One region of the Comamonas sp. A23 genome, then DNA from elsewhere that is predicted to be linked to it. Evidence: predicted binding sites of a transcription regulator. Region 1 holds the regulator's gene; each other region holds the start of a gene.
What was found. The regulator LexA, encoded in region 1, represses DNA repair genes until DNA is damaged. The targets are predictions, from matches to a motif close to ACTGTATNNNNATACAGT.

Region 1 (4,160 bases):
TGCGTCTGCGCCGTAGATGATGGCGCGGTAATCGGGCATGACATAAAGGCCGGTCACCTTGGCGCCTTGTTCACGCGCAAGCAGAACGCCAGCACGCACGGCAGCCTCTGACAGTTTGGTGCCATCGGTGGGAATGAGCAGGTGCTTGAACATGTTCAGCCTCCTGATGCCGGAAGATGTGCCTGAGAATCAATTTATTCCAATATTTCGAGCTGCGCAATGCCTAGTTCTTGAATGCAGCAGAGTTGTAGACAGGAGGTAAGACTCTGTAACGGGGTCGATCGCGTCGAGTTGTCTCATTCCTCGGGCGAAGGAGGAACGCGATTGAGGATTTCGCCAGTGGCCTCTATCTCGAACTGCTGTGGATTGAGCCAGTTGACCTCCTGATGATCGGCAGTTTCAAAGTAAATGGCAGACGGTCGTATGGAGACGCCATGCGGCATGTCGACCTCATCAAAACTCTGATAGACCAGAATCAGGCGCAGGTCTCCATTGGCGTCTTTGGCCTGTATGTGCTGCAAGAGCTTGCGGTAGGCACTCATAAGACGCCCTCATTGACATGTGTATATGAATGTTTCCACTGTCGAAGAGGTGCTGCAATACCCTGATCCGGGTATCCGTTCTGACGCATATTCGCGCCTGACAAGGAGTTTAGAAGGCTGCGAGGCTTGTGCGAAATGCGTTCCGGCGGACAGGCACAGGCAGAACATCAGCAAATAATTTACATGGCGATCCAGATCGTTCGGCGCCAATACGGAGGGCCTGCTCTGGCGACATCGAGTTTTTGCCTATGCACTGCTGGCAGAGTTGTCTGGCGCCATATCTGCCGGCCGATGGGCCAAGAGCGTTGATGTGGCTTCCTGTTGGATGCAATGGAAGCTTTGTTGCATCGCCTGCAGGCCTATCGCGGGTCGGGCTCGGAGCTGCACGAGTGCAAGCAGTCAAACCTCACTGAGCTTTCAGACTTGCGGGGCTGCTTGCTCATGGAGTGCCATAGGCTCCAGCGCGGCACAGACATCGGCCATGCGTCCGCAGATCAGCAGGCATTCGGGCTGACTGCGCGGCTCACGCTGCACGATCTTGAGAAGTCGTGGAGAAGCTGCTTGCCTAGACTCGTCGGTTATTGGCGATTGCAGCTCTGGTGTCGCTGCAAAGGCCTGAGGACAAAGCGTATTGCTGCCTAGACGAATGCGGCCGCGGTTGGCGCGCATGACAGGAATGCTGATCTGCTTCGCCTTTGGGCGATTGGTAGTGAAGGATACAGGTTCTGCAGCGGCTTCGCTTGCATCATCAGAGCAGAAGTTCGGGTTGAGCGACAGCGTGGCAGGCTGCCCTTTAAGGGTCAGGCGTGTCAAAGCCTGCAGTGATGTGGCGAATCCCATTTGGCAACTCCTCTTGATGACCTTGCGGCATGGATAAGGGCAGGATTGCGTTTTTCAGGCAAAGCTCCGCCCAGGGCGAAGCTCAACGGCTGCGCGCCTACCACCTGGGCTTGAGAGGGAAAGAGGCCCGGTGCCTCCGCTGCATAGGCGGAGGGACGCCGTCTGCCCGTTACATGAACATGCTGTTGCGGATAAGGCCTACGGCCAGGCCTTCGATGGCGAATGGCTCTTCAGGATCGACGTGAATGATCTTGTAGTCGGGGTTCTCGGGCAGCAGCTCGATGCCTTGAGGTGTGCGCTTGAAGCGTTTGACGGTCACGTCGTCACCGAGGCGGGCCACCACAATCTGGCCGTTGCGCGCTTCATGCGTAGCCTGTACCGCCAACAGGTCGCCGTCCATGATGCCCGCGTCACGCATGGACATTCCGCGGACCTTGAGCAGGTAATCGGGCTTGGCGGCAAACAGGCTGGGCTCGACCGAATAGCTCTGATCGATATGTTCCTGGGCCAGAATAGGCGAGCCGGCAGCGACGCGGCCGACCAGGGGAAGCACCAGCGGGGCCAGGGCTGTGAGCGGCAGCGCAAAGCTGGCACCGCGTGCAGCATTGATGGTGCGCACGGTATCGGCGCGCAGGCGAATGCCGCGCGATGTGCCGCTGACCAGATCTATGACGCCCTTGCGGGCCAGTGCCTGCAAATGCTCTTCTGCAGCATTGGCCGACTTGAAGCCAAAGGTGCTGGCAATCTCGGCCCGGGTAGGGGGCGCACCCGTGCGAGCGATGCTGGACTGGATGAGGTCCAGAATCTGCTGCTGGCGGGGAGTGAGCTTGGGGTGGTCCATGGGCATTCCTTGATCGATCGATGATGAATACTGTGTGTTCATCCAGTACCTGTATTTTTAATCAGTTTGAAGAGGACTGCAAGTGGAACGTGACAAAAATATCGTCATTCTGGGCACCGGTGGCACGATTGCCGGTGTCGCCGAGCAGGCGGGCACCAGTGTGGGCTACCGTGCGGCCCAACTGGGCGTGGCTCAGCTGCTGCAGGCCGTGCCGGACCTGGAGCGCGTTGCTTCTGCATCGCTGCAGGTGGAGCAGCTGGCGCAGCTGGACAGCAAGGATATGGATCACGCGACCTGGCATGCACTCGCGCTGCGATGTGCCGAGCTGCTCGCTCGTGATGACGTGAGCGGCATCGTGATCACCCATGGCACCGACACGCTGGAGGAAACCGCCTGGTTTCTGCAATGTGTTCTGCACCCGGCAAAGCCCGTGGTGCTGACCTGCGCCATGCGCCCGGCCACAGCCATTTCGGCTGACGGCCCCGGCAATCTGCGCGATGCCGTGGCCTGTGCGGCCGACATGCAGGCTGCTGGCCGCGGTGTGCTTGCCGTGGTGGCGGGCCGGGTGTTCAGTGCACGCCAGGTGCGCAAGGTGCATCCTTATCGTGTGGATGCCTTCGATGGCAGTGGTGCCGGCCCGCAGGGCTGGGTGGAAGAGGGGCGGCTGCGCTGGGCAACAGGCGGGCTGCCGGTCGTTGCGGCCAGCTCCACTGCAATCGCTTTACCGCCCGCAGATCACTGGCCCCTGGTGGAGCTGCTGCACAGTCATGCGGGCTGCAACAGTGCCGTAGCTCTGGCGGTGATGCAGGCCTGGTATGCGGCAGGCGTGCGTGCCGTGGTGGTGGTGGGCACGGGCAATGGCACGGTCCATCAGGCATTGGGGTCAGCCCTGGACTGGGCGCAGGCGCAGGGCATGGCTTTGCGCATCACGACCCGGTGCGAGGAGGGGCAGGTGGTGCAGGCCGAGGGAGCGGGGGATGGCCGTGTGAGCAGCCTGCCGGCGGCCAAGGCCAGAATCAGCCTGATGCTGGAGCTGATGGGCTGGCCTCACGCATTGGATTGATGCTCTTGTTATGAGAGCTGCTAGCCCTCATTGATAAAGAGTATTTATGGTGTTTTGCTCTGAAATCCAATGAATGTAGGCGCGGGAAGCTATGAATATTGATGGCTCCAGCGCCATCCCTGGTACAGCTTTTCCGCACCGGACTGATGTCGGCCGGAAGGCCGGGAGCGCGAGCTTCAAAAACAAAAAAGGCCGGTGAAGACTCCGGCCTTTTTTGCCCAGAGATGCCTGGCCGCGAAAGTCGGCAAGGCTCCATGAGCGAGTGATCAGGGCGATCAGGAAGCCAGAGCGGCCAGAGCGCGTTCGGTGATTTCTTCCACGCTGCCTGTGCCGCTGATGGCGCGGTACTTGGGGGCCGCTGCTGCATCGGCCTTGGCCCAGTTGCTGTAGTAGTCCACCAGAGGACGTGTCTGGCTGCTGTAGACGTCCAGGCGCTTCTTGACGGTTTCTTCCTTGTCGTCTTCGCGCTGAACCAGGTCTTCACCGGTCACGTCGTCCTTGCCTTCCACCTTGGGAGGGTTGAACTTGACATGGTAGGTGCGGCCCGAGGCGGGGTGGCTGCGGCGGCCGCTCATGCGTTCGATGATGGCGTCGAAGGGCACGTCGATTTCCAGCACATAGTCCAGCTTCACGCCGGCGGCCTTCATGGCGTCGGCCTGGGGGATGGTGCGGGGGAAGCCGTCAAACAGGAAGCCCTTGGCGCAGTCGGGCTGAGCAATGCGTTCCTTGACCAGGTTGATGATCAGATCGTCGCTGACCAGCTGGCCGGCGTCCATCACGGCCTTGGCTTGCAGACCCAGAGGGGTGCCAGCCTTGACGGCGGCGCGCAGCATGTCGCCCGTGGAGATTTGAGGGATACCGTACTTTTGGCAAA
Region 2 (4,160 bases), on a different contig from region 1:
GGATTGGGCGTGGTGCTGGGGGACGCGCTGAGCTGCGAAATGGACGATATGGACTGGCATATGGTGAGCGACAACTGGGGAACCGACCCCGTTGTGCGCTACCGCGAAACCAGCATCCAGGTGGGGGCTCGCGACATGGTCCTCAAACGGCTCGAAGACGGCCAGAGCGTCGATCTGCTGCACTTGCTCGATGGTGTGATTTCGCACCTGCAGCCCATGATCGACTCCGGCGACTACCAATAACGTCAATCAAGATTTATTCAGGAGGCTCTTATGCCCTGGACCCAAGACCAGATGGCCGCGCGCGCGGCCCAAGAACTCGAAGACGGCTTCTACGTCAACCTCGGTATCGGCATTCCCACGCTGGTGGCCAACCACACGGGCGACAAGGAAGTGTGGCTGCAGTCCGAGAACGGCATGCTGGGCATCGGCCCCTTCCCGACCGAAGACCAGGTCGACGCCGATCTGATCAACGCCGGCAAGCAGACCGTGACCACGCTTCCCGGTTCGGCCATTTTCGGCTCTGATCAGTCATTTGCCATGATTCGCGGCGGCAAGATCAATCTGTCCATTCTGGGCGCCATGCAGGTGTCCGAAAAAGGCGATCTGGCCAACTGGATGATTCCCGGCAAGATGGTCAAGGGCATGGGCGGAGCCATGGACCTGGTGGCGGGCGTCAAGCGCGTCATCGTGCTCATGGAACATGTGGCCAAGAAAAAGGACGGCACGACCGACCTGAAGATTCTGCCCAGCTGCACCCTGCCGCTGACGGGTCTGGGCGTGGTGGATCGCATCATCACCGATCTGGGTGTGATGGACGTGACACCCGAGGGCCTGAAGCTGGTGGAGCTGGCCGAGGGCGTGAGCTTTGACGAGATCCAGTCCAAGACCGGTGTGACGCTGCTGAAATAAGCGGCGCTGCGCTCCCGGGCAAGAACCGCTGCGGCGGTTCTTTTTTATGCTTTTTCTGCGGAATCAGCAGAATTAATAGCTACCGGAGTTGATAGAACAAGCGATGTAAGCTGTTTTTGCTTTAATTGTGGCCCACAAATTATTGCAATCTGCAACAATCGAGTTTGATTGAGCAGACAGAAAAAGAGCGCTTTGATGAGTGAGAACGCTGGTGCGCAGGGGCACGAGACCGATGTACATTTTTTGCGCGCAGTCACCGATATGGCCGAGCATACGGAGGTCATGACAGGCGATGCAATCTATACCGACAAGGGCATGAAATTGGTGGACAAAGGCACACGTGTTGACAGTCGTCTCTATGACCGTCTGGTCATGCACAAGCTGCGTGACCCCATCGATGCCAACCTGATCACGGGCGACCTGGTCGACGTGGCATCCCTGGTCGCTCTGGCGCGCCAGCAATGCGAGCAGGTCGATCTGCTGCATCGCATGGTGGCGTCCATCGGTGATGTCGAGCGTCTGCTGGCACCGCTCAAGAGCTTGCTGCTGCCTCAGGCCATTGCCTTCAAGCTCACCGTCATGCGCGAGCAGCGCTCCGACCTCTACCAGCACAGCCTGCAGATGACGCTGGTGGCGATCTTTCTGGCACTCAAGAACGGCTGGACCGAGCGCGAATGCGTGCCGTTGGCCACGGCCGCGCTGCTGCACGATGTAGGCATGCTCTATATGGACCCGGTCTGGACCGACCCGGACCACCGCTTGAGCGGCGAGGAACGCAAGCATTTGGTCGCGCATTCCGTCACGGCCATGCTGGTGGTGCGCAGCACCGAACTGTATTCGCGCGCCGTGGAAATCGCCGTGCTTGAGCACCATGAACGCATGGATGGCTCCGGCTATCCGCGCGGCATCAAGGGCAACGCCATTTCGCCCATGGGGCAGGTGCTGCTGCTGGCCGAGGTGGTCTCGGCCTTCTTCGAGAAATTCACGGATATGCCTGGCCAGCGCCTGTCGCTCATGCTGCGCATGAACCACAAGAGCTATCCGGCCGATCTGGTGCACCTGATTTTGCCGCTGCTCTACGACGAAATCAGTCCCGGCAAGCCGCTGGCGCCGCTGCAGGCCGAGTTCTCGCACAGCATCGCGGCGCTGGAGGCCGCGCTGCGCAAATGGAGCGAGCTCAGGCGCGAGTTTCCCGAGCATTGGCAGCAAATGCCTGATGCGCAGGCGGCGGTGCTTGTGGAGACTAATCTTGCACAACTGCAGAAGCAGCTGGCCGAAGCGGGCTCCCACCCCAGTCAGCAGCTGGATGTGCTGAGCTATTTCAAGGATGACGCCCTGGGCATGAGTGAGCTGGCCCTGGTCAACCGTGAGGCCCTGTGGCTGTTGCAGGCCATCATGAACGACTGCCTGCGCCGCTGGCCCACGCTGGGGCAGGGCGGCTCCACGCTGGAAGTCGCCGTGGCCGAATGGTGCGAGGCCTGCGCTCAGCTGATGCCGCAGGCCGGCCGCAGCTCGGCCATGAATGCCGACAGGCAGTCGCTGAATTGAAGGCATCGACCACGAGTTCCGCCCGGGACGGCCGGCCTCAAGTTTGATAGCTGCAGGCGCTTGATTGACAGGCGCTAAACCGGTATTTCTTCAAAACTCTGTGCATCACGTCGCAGCGCGGCGTGCTTTGCTGCGTCTGCTTGCGCCATCCTGAAGAAGTATTTTTGATAGCGCACGACGTCCAATCTACAAGAGTCGACCGTATCTGCTGCCGATATTAAGGCCTTGTTTTGCGCGGAAACTTGAATAACTGTATATTTGTACAGTATTCAAGAGCTTTCGCATGTACACCCAGCCCCTGACATCCTTGGCCCATCCTGGCTCACCGCCCGGCATGACGGAGTCTGTCCGGCAGCAAACAGGTGCAGGGCAGGGCGTGCGGCCGGGTCTGCCCGTTGCGGGCAGCCCGCCTTTGTCCGCCATACGGATTCCAGGTGTCTGGCGCGGCACGGACTGGCAGGCCGGCGCCGGCCCTCAGGTCTGGCCCAGCGGCCATGCTGCGCTGGATGCCGAGCTGCCGGGCGGCGGCTGGCCCGGCAATGCCTTGATTGAGCTGCAGCAACCTGCGCACTGTCATGCGGAGTGGGCCTTGCTGTTGCCCGCGCTGGCCGCCCGTGTCCGGCAGCATGCGGCTTCACTCGGGGATTCGCGGATGGGGCAACTGGTGCTGGTGGCGCCACCCTATCTGCCTTTTGCCCCGGCCTTGCAGGCCGCCGGTATTGACGCGAAGCGACTGTGCGCGGTGCAGCCGGGGCGCAGTGCCCAGGATCTGGCCTGGGCCTGCGAGCAGGCTCTGCATTGCCGGGATGTGCTGGCGGTGCTGGCCTGGTTGCCCGAACTTCCCGCGTCCACGCTGCGCCGCTTGCAGCTGGCCGCCGCTTCGCAGGGCCGGCCTCTGTGGTTATGGCAGGAGCTGCAGGCCGAGCCGCACAGCTCCCCCGTCGCATTGCGGTTGAGACTGGAGAGAGTTACGGCAGACTCCGCTGCCCAGCAGGCGCCGGGTTTGCGGATACAGATACTGAAGCGCCGTGGACCTTTGCTGGAGCGCCCCATACAGCTCGCGCTTTCGCAGTGGGCCTGGCAGCCCGTGCTGCAGGCGCAGGCCCAAAGACATGCGCGCCAGAGCGAGGAGGCTGCCATGCTCATGCAAGGACGCATGACAGCCGCCGCTCCTGCAACGGCCTCGCCTTGGATGACGGAGGCATGAGATGGGCAGTGCAGAGCACTGGATGGCCTGGCCTCTGGCCTGCCTGAGCGAGTCAAGCCCGCCGCCCGAGAGTGCCTGCTGGTGGGCGCTGGAGTTTTCGCCGCGTGTGGCCTTGCTCGAAGATGCCTTGCTCATGGAGACCAGCATGGTGCAGCGTCTTTGGGGCGGAGCCGAGGTCTTGCTGGCGCGGCTGGACAATGCTTTTGCGCAAGCCCGCCAAGCCGGCTTCCATGAGTCAGAGGGCGGGGATGGGGCATTGCAGCCGCTGCGCGGACAAGGCGGCACGGCCTGGCAGGCTTTGGCACGGCTGCGGCTGCAGCAGGGCCGGCCTTGCGGCTCCATCCCTGTTTCCCTGTCCATGTCCGAGTCATCGCTGCATGCCGATGCGCTGCCGCTATGGACGCTGAGCTCCCTGGAGCAGCACAGCTCCGTGTTGCTGCGCCTGGGCTGCCGTAGCTGGGGCGATGTGCGCGCACTGCCGCGCGCGGGACTG
Region 3 (4,160 bases), on a different contig from region 1:
TATCGTGGATTTCGTTGTTGGCGAACAGCCGGTCGCGGTCCACCTCCCAGGTGTTGAGCACCTTGCCGCGCAGCGGCAGGATGGCCTGGGTTTCCTTGTCGCGGCCCATCTTGGCGCTGCCGCCGGCAGAGTCGCCCTCGACCAGAAACACCTCGTTGACGGCTATATCCTTGCTCTCGCAATCGGTCAGCTTGCCGGGCAGCACGGCCACGCCGCTGCCCTTGCGCTTTTCCACCTTCTGGCCGGCCTTCTGGCGCGTCTGGGCGGCCTTGATGGCGATCTCGGCCAGCTTCTTGCCCCAGTCCACATGCTCGTTGAGCCACAGCTCCAGCGCCGGGCGCACAAAGCCCGAGACCAGACGCACGGCATCGCGCGAGTTCAGGCGCTCCTTGATCTGGCCCTGGAACTGCGGATCGAGCACCTTGGCATTGAGCACATAGCTGGCGCGCGCAAACACGTCGTCGGGCATGAGCTTGACGCCCTTGGGCAGCAGCGAGTGCATGTCGATGAAGGCCTTGACGGCCTGGAAAAGGCCGTCGCGCAGGCCGCTGTCATGCGTGCCGCCAGCGGTGGTGGGAATCAGGTTGACATAGCTTTCGCGCAGCGGCGCACCGTCTTCGGTGAAGGCCACGCACCAGGCCGCGCCCTCGCCTTCGGCAAAGCTGTCGTTGTTCTTGTCGGCAAAGCCCTCGCCTTCGAACAGGGGGATGACGGGCTCGCCATGCAGGCTCTGCGCCAGATAGTCGCGCAGACCGCCCTTGAACTGCCAGCTCTGGGTGTCACGCGATTTTTCGTTGATCAGCGAAACGGCCACGCCAGGCATGAGCACGGCCTTGCTGCGCAGCAGATGCACCAGCTCGCCCATGGGCAGGGCCGAGGATTCGAAGTATTTGGCATCGGGCCAGGCACGTACCGTCGTGCCCTGCTTGCGCTCGCCAGCCTGCAAAGGGCGCACCTTGAGCGGCTCGATCACATCGCCGCCCGAGAACACCAGCGTGGCCACCTGGCCGTCGCGGTGCACCTGCACCTCCAGACGTGTGGCCAGCGCATTCGTCACCGAGACGCCCACGCCGTGCAGACCGCCCGAGAAGCTGTAGGCGCCGCCATTGCCCTTGTCGAACTTGCCGCCCGCGTGCAAGCGCGTGAAGACCAGCTCCACCACGGGCGCCTTTTCCTCGGGGTGCAGACCGAAGGGAATGCCGCGCCCGTCGTCCTCCACGCTGTAGGAGCCGTCGGCGTGCATGGTGAATTTGATTTTCTTGCCGTAGCCGGCAAGCGCCTCGTCGGCCGCGTTGTCGATCACCTCCTGCAGGATGTGCAGGGGGTTGTCGGTGCGCGTATACATGCCAGGACGCTGTTTGACAGGCTCCAGACCCTTGAGAACGCGGATCGAGCCTTCGGAATATTCGTTGGACGGTTTGACTGCCATGGGGGCGGATTGTAGTAGCCTCTCCGAGTGAGAGCTGGATAAATTCACAGTTGTTTACTCCCAATACTCTTGCACAAAGCCCGAACATCTGTCTTGGCAACGTGTTTTTACCGGGTCTTCATCGCTGCGGACACTCTGAAAACAATAGCATTTACCGCTTGCCATTCATGCGTTATGGATAGTTTCAAATCGATATCCATTACGCAGATTGCGCAAAGCGCTCACTTTTTATTTTTTTCTGCCCGGCTGCGGCTCCCGCGCCGCAGCTTGCCGGTCACGCATTCTGGCAGGGCAGCCTGCCACGCATGTGACGGCCTGTGCAGGCGCAAAACAGCTTGTTTCGTTAAAGTGGCAAGTTGACCGCACCCCAAGCCTTTTTTCGCACACACGGCATGACTACAAAGACAACTCAAGCCCCCATGTCCATGGCGCAGATTCTTCTGTGCGGTGGCGCCATCGTCACGCTCTCCATGGGCATACGCCACGGCTTCGGCCTGTGGCTGCAACCCATTACCCAGGAGATGGGCTGGACGCGCGAGAACTTCTCCCTGGCCATTGCCGTGCAGAACCTGTCCTGGGGCATCTTGGGCATCTTCGTCGGCATGCTGGCCGACCGCATCGGCGCCTTCAAGGTGCTGATCGGCGGCTCCATCCTCTATGCCCTGGGCCTGGCCGGCATGGCGCTGTCTCCCGATGCCACCGTGTTTTTGCTGACCGCCGGCGTGCTGATCGGCGCGGCCCAGGCCGGCACCACCTATGCCGTGATCTACGGCGTGCTGGGCCGCCAGATTCCGGTGGCGCGGCGCAGCTGGGCCATGGGCGTGGCCGCGGCGGCAGGCTCGTTCGGCCAGTTCTTCATGGTGCCCGTGGAGGGCAAGCTGATCGCGCAGTTCGGCTGGTCCAATGCCTTGTTGATACTGGCGCTGTTCGCGCTGCTGATCGCCGCCCTGGCCTTTGGCCTGCGCGAGCCGGGCTTTGGCGGCAGCACGCCCATCAAGCGCGAGCAGACCGTGGGCCAGGCGCTCAGGGAAGCCTGGACCTACCCCAGCTTTCTGCTGCTGATGGCGGGCTACTTTGTCTGCGGCTTCCAGGTCATGTTCATCGGGGTGCACATGCCCAGCTATCTGAAGGACTTCGGCATGGCGCCCCATGTGGCCAGCTATTCGCTGGCACTGGTCGGCCTGTTCAATATCTTCGGCACCTATCTGGCCGGCAATCTGGGCCAGAAGCTGCCCAAGCGCTACCTGCTGTCGGGCATCTACGGTCTGCGCTCGGTGGCCACCGTGGCCTTTTTGCTGGCACCGCTGTCGCCCTGGTCGGTCTATGCCTTCTGCGCCGCCATGGGCTTTCTGTGGCTGTCCACCGTGCCGCTGACCAATGCCACCATCGCCCAGATCTTCGGCGTGCAGCATCTGTCCATGCTGGGCGGCTTTGTCTTTTTCAGCCACCAGATCGGCAGCTTCCTGGGCGTATGGCTGGGCGGCTATCTCTACGATATCAACGGCAACTACGATATGGTCTGGTACATCTCGATTGCCCTGGGCATTTTTGCCGCCATCGTCAACCTGCCCGTGCGCGAGGCCGCCATTGTGCGCAGCTCGCCCAGCGCAGCCTGATACCGGAGACACCACCATGCCGCTCAAACTCTGGCAACGCATCTCTATCTGGTGTGCCGTGCTCGTGCTGCTGCTGGCGGTGTTTGCCCTGTATCTGCAACCGGAATTCATGCTCACACTCGCAGACCAGGTCTGGGCCTGCTTCTGAGCTCTTGGGCAAGCTGCCCGGGCGGCATGGCCGGGAGAGAGCATGGCCCGCATCATCATCACCGGAGCCTCGGACGGCATAGGCGCCGAAATGGCCCGCCAGCTGGCGCAAACCCATCAAAGCCGGCTGCAGCTGACGCTGGCCGCACGCAATGCAGGCAACCTGCAGGCCGTGGCAGAACAATGCCGGGCCCTGGGGGCGCAGGTGCTGACAGTTCCCACCGATGTGAGCGAAGAGGCCCAGTGCCGCGCGCTGATCGACGCAGCCGTGCAGCAGTTTGGCGGGCTGGACGCCCTGATCAACAACGCCGGGGTCTCGGCCCATGCGCTCTTTGAACAGGTCAGCGCACAAGACCTGGGCTGGTATGAGAGGTTGATGCGCATCAACCTCTGGGGCAGCGTCTGGTGCACCCATGCGGCGCTGCCGCACCTCAAGGCCAGCCAGGGCTCCATCGTCGCCGTGTCTTCGCTGGCCGGTCTGATCGGCGTGCCGGGTCGCACGGCCTACAGCGCCAGCAAGTTCGCCATGGCCGGCTTCTTCGAAGCCCTGCGCATCGAGCTCAAACCCGCTGGCGTGAGCGTGACCACGGCCTACCCCGGCGTGGTGGATACGCGCATCCGCTACCACGGCTACAACGCCAGAGGCGAGGCCGCAGGCGTCAGCGGCCTCAAGGAAGACGGCGCGATGACGGTGGCCGAATGCGCGCGCCTCATACTCGACGGCATGAGGCGCCGCCAGCGCGAGGTGGTGATGACGGGCAAGGGCAAGCTGGGCCGCTTCATCAAGCTGATCGCCCCTGGCATGGTGGAAGACATGGCCCTGGCCGCGCTCAAGGACGATGTGACGCCGCACTGAGCCGGCGCGAGCTGCTGCCGATGCAGCGACGCACGGGCCATGCAAGGATTTGGCTACGGGCACTGCTATAGTTTTCGCAAGATGACCAGCAACACCCAGCCTCCCCCACCCG
Region 4 (4,160 bases), on a different contig from region 1:
CGCTTCACTGCTGTCCGGGCATGGCCTTGAAGCGCACGGTAAACAGCGCCCCCGGCGGGGTATGACCGGGCCTGGCATCCTGCAGCAGCACTTGCGCGCCGTGCTGACGGGCGATTTCCATGACGATGGGCAGGCCCAGACCGGAGCCGTCGGCTTCGGAGCCCAGCGCCCGGTAAAAAGGCTGGAAGATCAGTTCGCGCTCGCCCAGCGGCACGCCGGGGCCTGAATCCTCGACCTGCAGCAGCAGAATCTGGCCGAAATGATCGGCCTGCACGCGCACGGTGACCACGCCTGGCTGTTCGCTGGTCGATGGCGTGTAGTTGATGGCGTTGTCCACCAGATTGCGCACCAGCTCGGCCAGCAGCGTGGCATTGCCGTTGAGCCAGACACCGGGCGTGCTGGCGCTGGCACCCTCGTAGCCCAGGTCTATGTGCTTGTCCATGGCGCGCGGCAGGCAGTCCTGCACCACGTCGGTGACGATGCGCACGAGGTTGCAGCCCTGCATGGCGGGCACGGCGCTCTCGGCCCGTGCCAGTGCCAGCAGCTGGTTGACAGTATGGGTGGCACGCATGCTTGAGCGGCCGATCTGCGCCAGCGAGCGCTTCAGGTCTTCGGTATTCGTGCCCTCGCGCTGGGCCAGGTCGGCCTGCATGCGCAGGCCCGCCAGCGGGGTCTTGAGCTGGTGGGCGGCGTCGGCCAGAAAACGTTTTTGCGTGGCGATGGAGTCATGCAGGCGCTGCAGCAGATCGTTGACCGAATCGACCAGCGGCACCACCTCCAGCGGCACATCCTTGTGGTTGATGGGCGAGAGATCCTCGGGCTTGCGCGCGCGGATGCGCTCCTCCAGCCGGTGCAGCGGCTTGATGCCGCGCGCCAGCGCCAGCCAGACCAGCAGGGCGGCCAGCGGCAGGATGACAAACTGCGGCAGCATCACGCCCTTGATGATTTCCGTGGCCAGCACGCTGCGCTTTTCGCGTGTTTCCGCGACCTGCACCAGGGCGTTGGGCTCGCCGGGCAGCGGCATGCGCACCCAGATATAGGCCACGCGCAGGTCAATGCCCTTGTATTCCTCATCGCGCAGCAGCACCGAGCCGGTGGGCGTGTCCTCGTCGACGGAGGGCGGGCGCGGCAGGTCGCGCTCGCCGGCCAGATATTCGCCCCTGGTGCCGCTGACCTGGAAGAACACCGTGTCCGATTCATCGGCGCGCAGGATCTCGCTGGCCGACTGCGGCAGATTGAACTGCACCTTGCCGCGCTGCACGATGACCAGCTGAGCCAGGGCCTGGGCGTTGTACTCCAGCGCGCGATCGAAGGGCTTGTTGGCCAGGCCCTGGGCCACCAGCCAGGTCAGTGCCAGGCTCACGGGCCAGAGCAGCAGCAGCGGCGTGAGCATCCAGTCGAGGATCTCGCCGAAGAGGGATCGCTGCTCACGCTGAAAAATTTTCATGCTTGTAAAACTGGCGTATTCCAACTCAGGGATGGCCAGCAAGGGCCGCCCCGCAGCAAAGGCCATCGTCCCCCTCGGGGGAAGCGGCGGGGCCGCCTAGGCGCAGCCGCTCAGGGGGGTGCTATCTTTTCCAGGCAGTAACCGAGGCCGCGCACGGTGGCGATGCGGATCGGGCCTTTCTCGATTTTCTTGCGCAGCCGGTGGATATAGACCTCGATGGCATTGTTGCTCACCTCCTCGCCCCATTCGCACAGGCGCTCCACCAGTTGGTCCTTGCTGACCAGGCGGCCTGCGCGCTGCAGCAGCACCTCCAGCAGGCCCAGCTCGCGCGCCGACAGCTCCACCATCTTGCCGTCGATGGTGGCGACCCGGCCGGTCTGGTCATAGACCAGCGGGCCATGCTTGATGGTGGAGCTGGCGCCGCCCATGCCGCGACGCGTGAGGGCGCGCACGCGCGCTTCCAGCTCGGACAGCGCAAACGGCTTGGCCATGTAGTCGTCGGCACCATAGTCCAGGCCCTGTACGCGCTCTTCGATCGAATCGGCGGCCGTGAGAATCAGCACCGGCAGCGCATCGCCGCGCCCGCGCAGGCGCTTGAGCACTTCCAGGCCGTGCACCTTTGGCAGGCCCAGATCGAGAATCAGCAAATCGAATTCGCTGCTGGTCAGCAAGGCGGTATCGGCCTCGCTGCCGTTGGCCACATGGCTGACGACGGCGCCCGAGCTGCGCAGCGTGCGCAGCAGGCCATCCGCCAGCACCTGGTCGTCTTCGGCAATCAGTATGCGCATGTGTGTCTCCTGCTTGTTATGTGTGCCTGTTTGCACTTTTGCTGCCATTGTAGGGATGGCTCATGGCCGTTCGGGGCAATTCTCGACAGCCGCTCATAGGCGTCAAGAAGGCGTCAATACAGAATCTCAGTAGCCTTCGGCATAGGCTTCCAGGCCCAGCGCGACCACGGTGGCCACATCCGCACCCACGGCTTCGCGAAATTCGGCTTCGGCCTGGCTTACGGCGTCGTGAAAAGCCTGCAGCCAGGCCAGACCCGCATCGGTGAAGCGCACGCGCCTGGCGCGCGCATCATGTGGGTCGGCCTCGCGCGTGACCAGGCCCCAGGCTTCGCACTGCGCCACCAGATCGGCCATGGCCTGTTTGGTCATGCCGGCCTTGTCGGCCAGATCGGTGAGCCGGTCGCCAGCCAGCGACAGATGGCGCGTGATGTGGATATGGGCCGCTCCTACCTTGTTGCGCGCCGCCAGATTGGATAGCGCCAGCGGCACCTCCACCGCACGCGCCATGAGCTGCAGCACGCGCGCATCGAAGCGGCGCATGGCATGGCCCAGCAAACGGCCCAGATGGGTCTGGCGCCAGGCATCGGCGGGCGGGGTGACGGGGGCGATTTCTGACATGGATAAATAGTAAGGCAAACTGACTAAATATTTAAATAAATCTGCAGTATCCGCATCTAAACTACTGTTCAAGCATCCAGCCTGAATGCAAAAACAGGACTGGCCACAGACAGTCATTCACCTACTTCGGAGCCTGATATGAACGCCATCGCCAAGACCAACGACGCCAACAGCGAAAAAGCCAAAGCCCTGGCTGCAGCCCTGGCCCAGATCGAAAAGCAGTTCGGCAAGGGCACCATCATGAAGCTCGGTGAAGGTGAAGCCATCGAAGACATTCAGGTCGTTTCCACCGGCTCCCTGGGTCTGGACATCGCGCTGGGCGTAGGTGGTCTGCCCCGCGGCCGCGTGATCGAAATCTACGGTCCCGAATCCTCGGGCAAGACCACGCTGACGCTGCAGGTCATTGCCGAGATGCAAAAGCAGGGCGGCACCTGCGCCTTTATCGACGCCGAACATGCGCTGGACACCAGCTATGCCCAGAAGCTGGGCGTGAACCTCAGCGACGTGCTGATCAGCCAGCCCGACACCGGTGAGCAGGCTCTGGAAATCTGCGACAGTCTGGTGCGTTCGGGTGCCGTGGACCTGATCGTCATCGACTCGGTGGCCGCATTGACGCCCAAGGCTGAAATCGAAGGCGAGATGGGCGATGCCCTGCCCGGTCTGCAGGCCCGTCTGATGAGCCAGGCCCTGCGCAAGCTGACGGCCACCATCAAGAAGACCAACTGCATGGTCATCTTCATCAACCAGATCCGCATGAAGATCGGCGTGATGTTCGGCTCGCCCGAGACCACCACCGGTGGCAATGCGCTGAAGTTCTATGCCTCCGTGCGTCTGGATATCCGCCGCACCGGCACCATCAAGAAGGGCGACGAGGCCATCGGCAACGAAACCAAGGTCAAGGTCGTGAAGAACAAGGTCTCGCCCCCCTTCAAGACGGCAGAGTTCGACATTCTGTTTGGCGAAGGCATCAGCCGCGAAGGCGAGATTCTGGACATGGGCGTGAACGCCAAGATTCTGGAAAAGAGCGGTGCCTGGTATGCCTACAACGGCGAAAAAATCGGCCAGGGCCGCGACAACTCGCGTGAATTCCTGCGCGAGAACCCTGCGCTGGCCATCGAAATCGAAAACAAGGTCCGCGAGAGCCTGGGCATCAAGCTGCTGCCCGTGGACGGTGCAGCGACTGCCGAAGCCAAGCCTGCCAAGGGCGGCAAGGGCAAGGTGGACAAGGACGGAGTGATTGAAGGCTGATTCTTCCCGCTGAGGCGCCATGCGCCTTTCGCGAAAGGGGACGACATCCTCGCTGCGGT

Region 2: imuA (translesion DNA synthesis-associated protein ImuA) is a predicted target of LexA. The motif match lies at 2,710-2,727, and genes of this name have one in related genera.
Region 3: EIC84_RS04675 (DNA topoisomerase IV subunit B) is a predicted target of LexA. The motif match lies at 1,463-1,480, and genes of this name have one in related genera.
Region 4: recA (recombinase RecA) is a predicted target of LexA. The motif match lies at 2,917-2,934, and genes of this name have one in related genera.

Annotation. Positions count from the first base shown of each region.
Region 1 is NZ_RSDT01000006.1:104,420-108,579, reverse strand. Features, by position in the region: gene EIC84_RS14955 (universal stress protein) at 1-153, opposite strand, end outside; gene EIC84_RS14950 (hypothetical protein) at 297-542, opposite strand; gene EIC84_RS26610 (hypothetical protein) at 960-1,211, opposite strand; gene lexA (transcriptional repressor LexA) at 1,552-2,223, opposite strand; gene EIC84_RS14935 (asparaginase) at 2,306-3,286, shown strand; gene adk (adenylate kinase) at 3,562-4,160, opposite strand, start outside.
Region 2 is NZ_RSDT01000001.1:784,765-788,924, forward strand. Features, by position in the region: gene EIC84_RS03660 (DUF3806 domain-containing protein) at 1-243, shown strand, start outside; gene EIC84_RS03665 (3-oxoacid CoA-transferase subunit B) at 274-912, shown strand; gene EIC84_RS03670 (HD-GYP domain-containing protein) at 1,108-2,460, shown strand; gene imuA (translesion DNA synthesis-associated protein ImuA) at 2,744-3,667, shown strand; gene EIC84_RS03680 (hypothetical protein) at 3,669-4,160, shown strand, end outside.
Region 3 is NZ_RSDT01000002.1:52,724-56,883, forward strand. Features, by position in the region: gene EIC84_RS04675 (DNA topoisomerase IV subunit B) at 1-1,429, opposite strand, end outside; gene EIC84_RS04680 (MFS transporter) at 1,849-3,045, shown strand; gene EIC84_RS26530 (hypothetical protein) at 3,062-3,193, shown strand; gene EIC84_RS04685 (SDR family oxidoreductase) at 3,236-4,048, shown strand; gene EIC84_RS04690 (bifunctional 2-polyprenyl-6-hydroxyphenol methylase/3-demethylubiquinol 3-O-methyltransferase UbiG) at 4,088-4,160, shown strand, end outside.
Region 4 is NZ_RSDT01000004.1:316,004-320,163, forward strand. Features, by position in the region: gene EIC84_RS12730 (sensor histidine kinase) at 5-1,447, opposite strand; gene EIC84_RS12735 (response regulator transcription factor) at 1,558-2,235, opposite strand; gene EIC84_RS12740 (MarR family winged helix-turn-helix transcriptional regulator) at 2,362-2,853, opposite strand; gene recA (recombinase RecA) at 2,992-4,101, shown strand.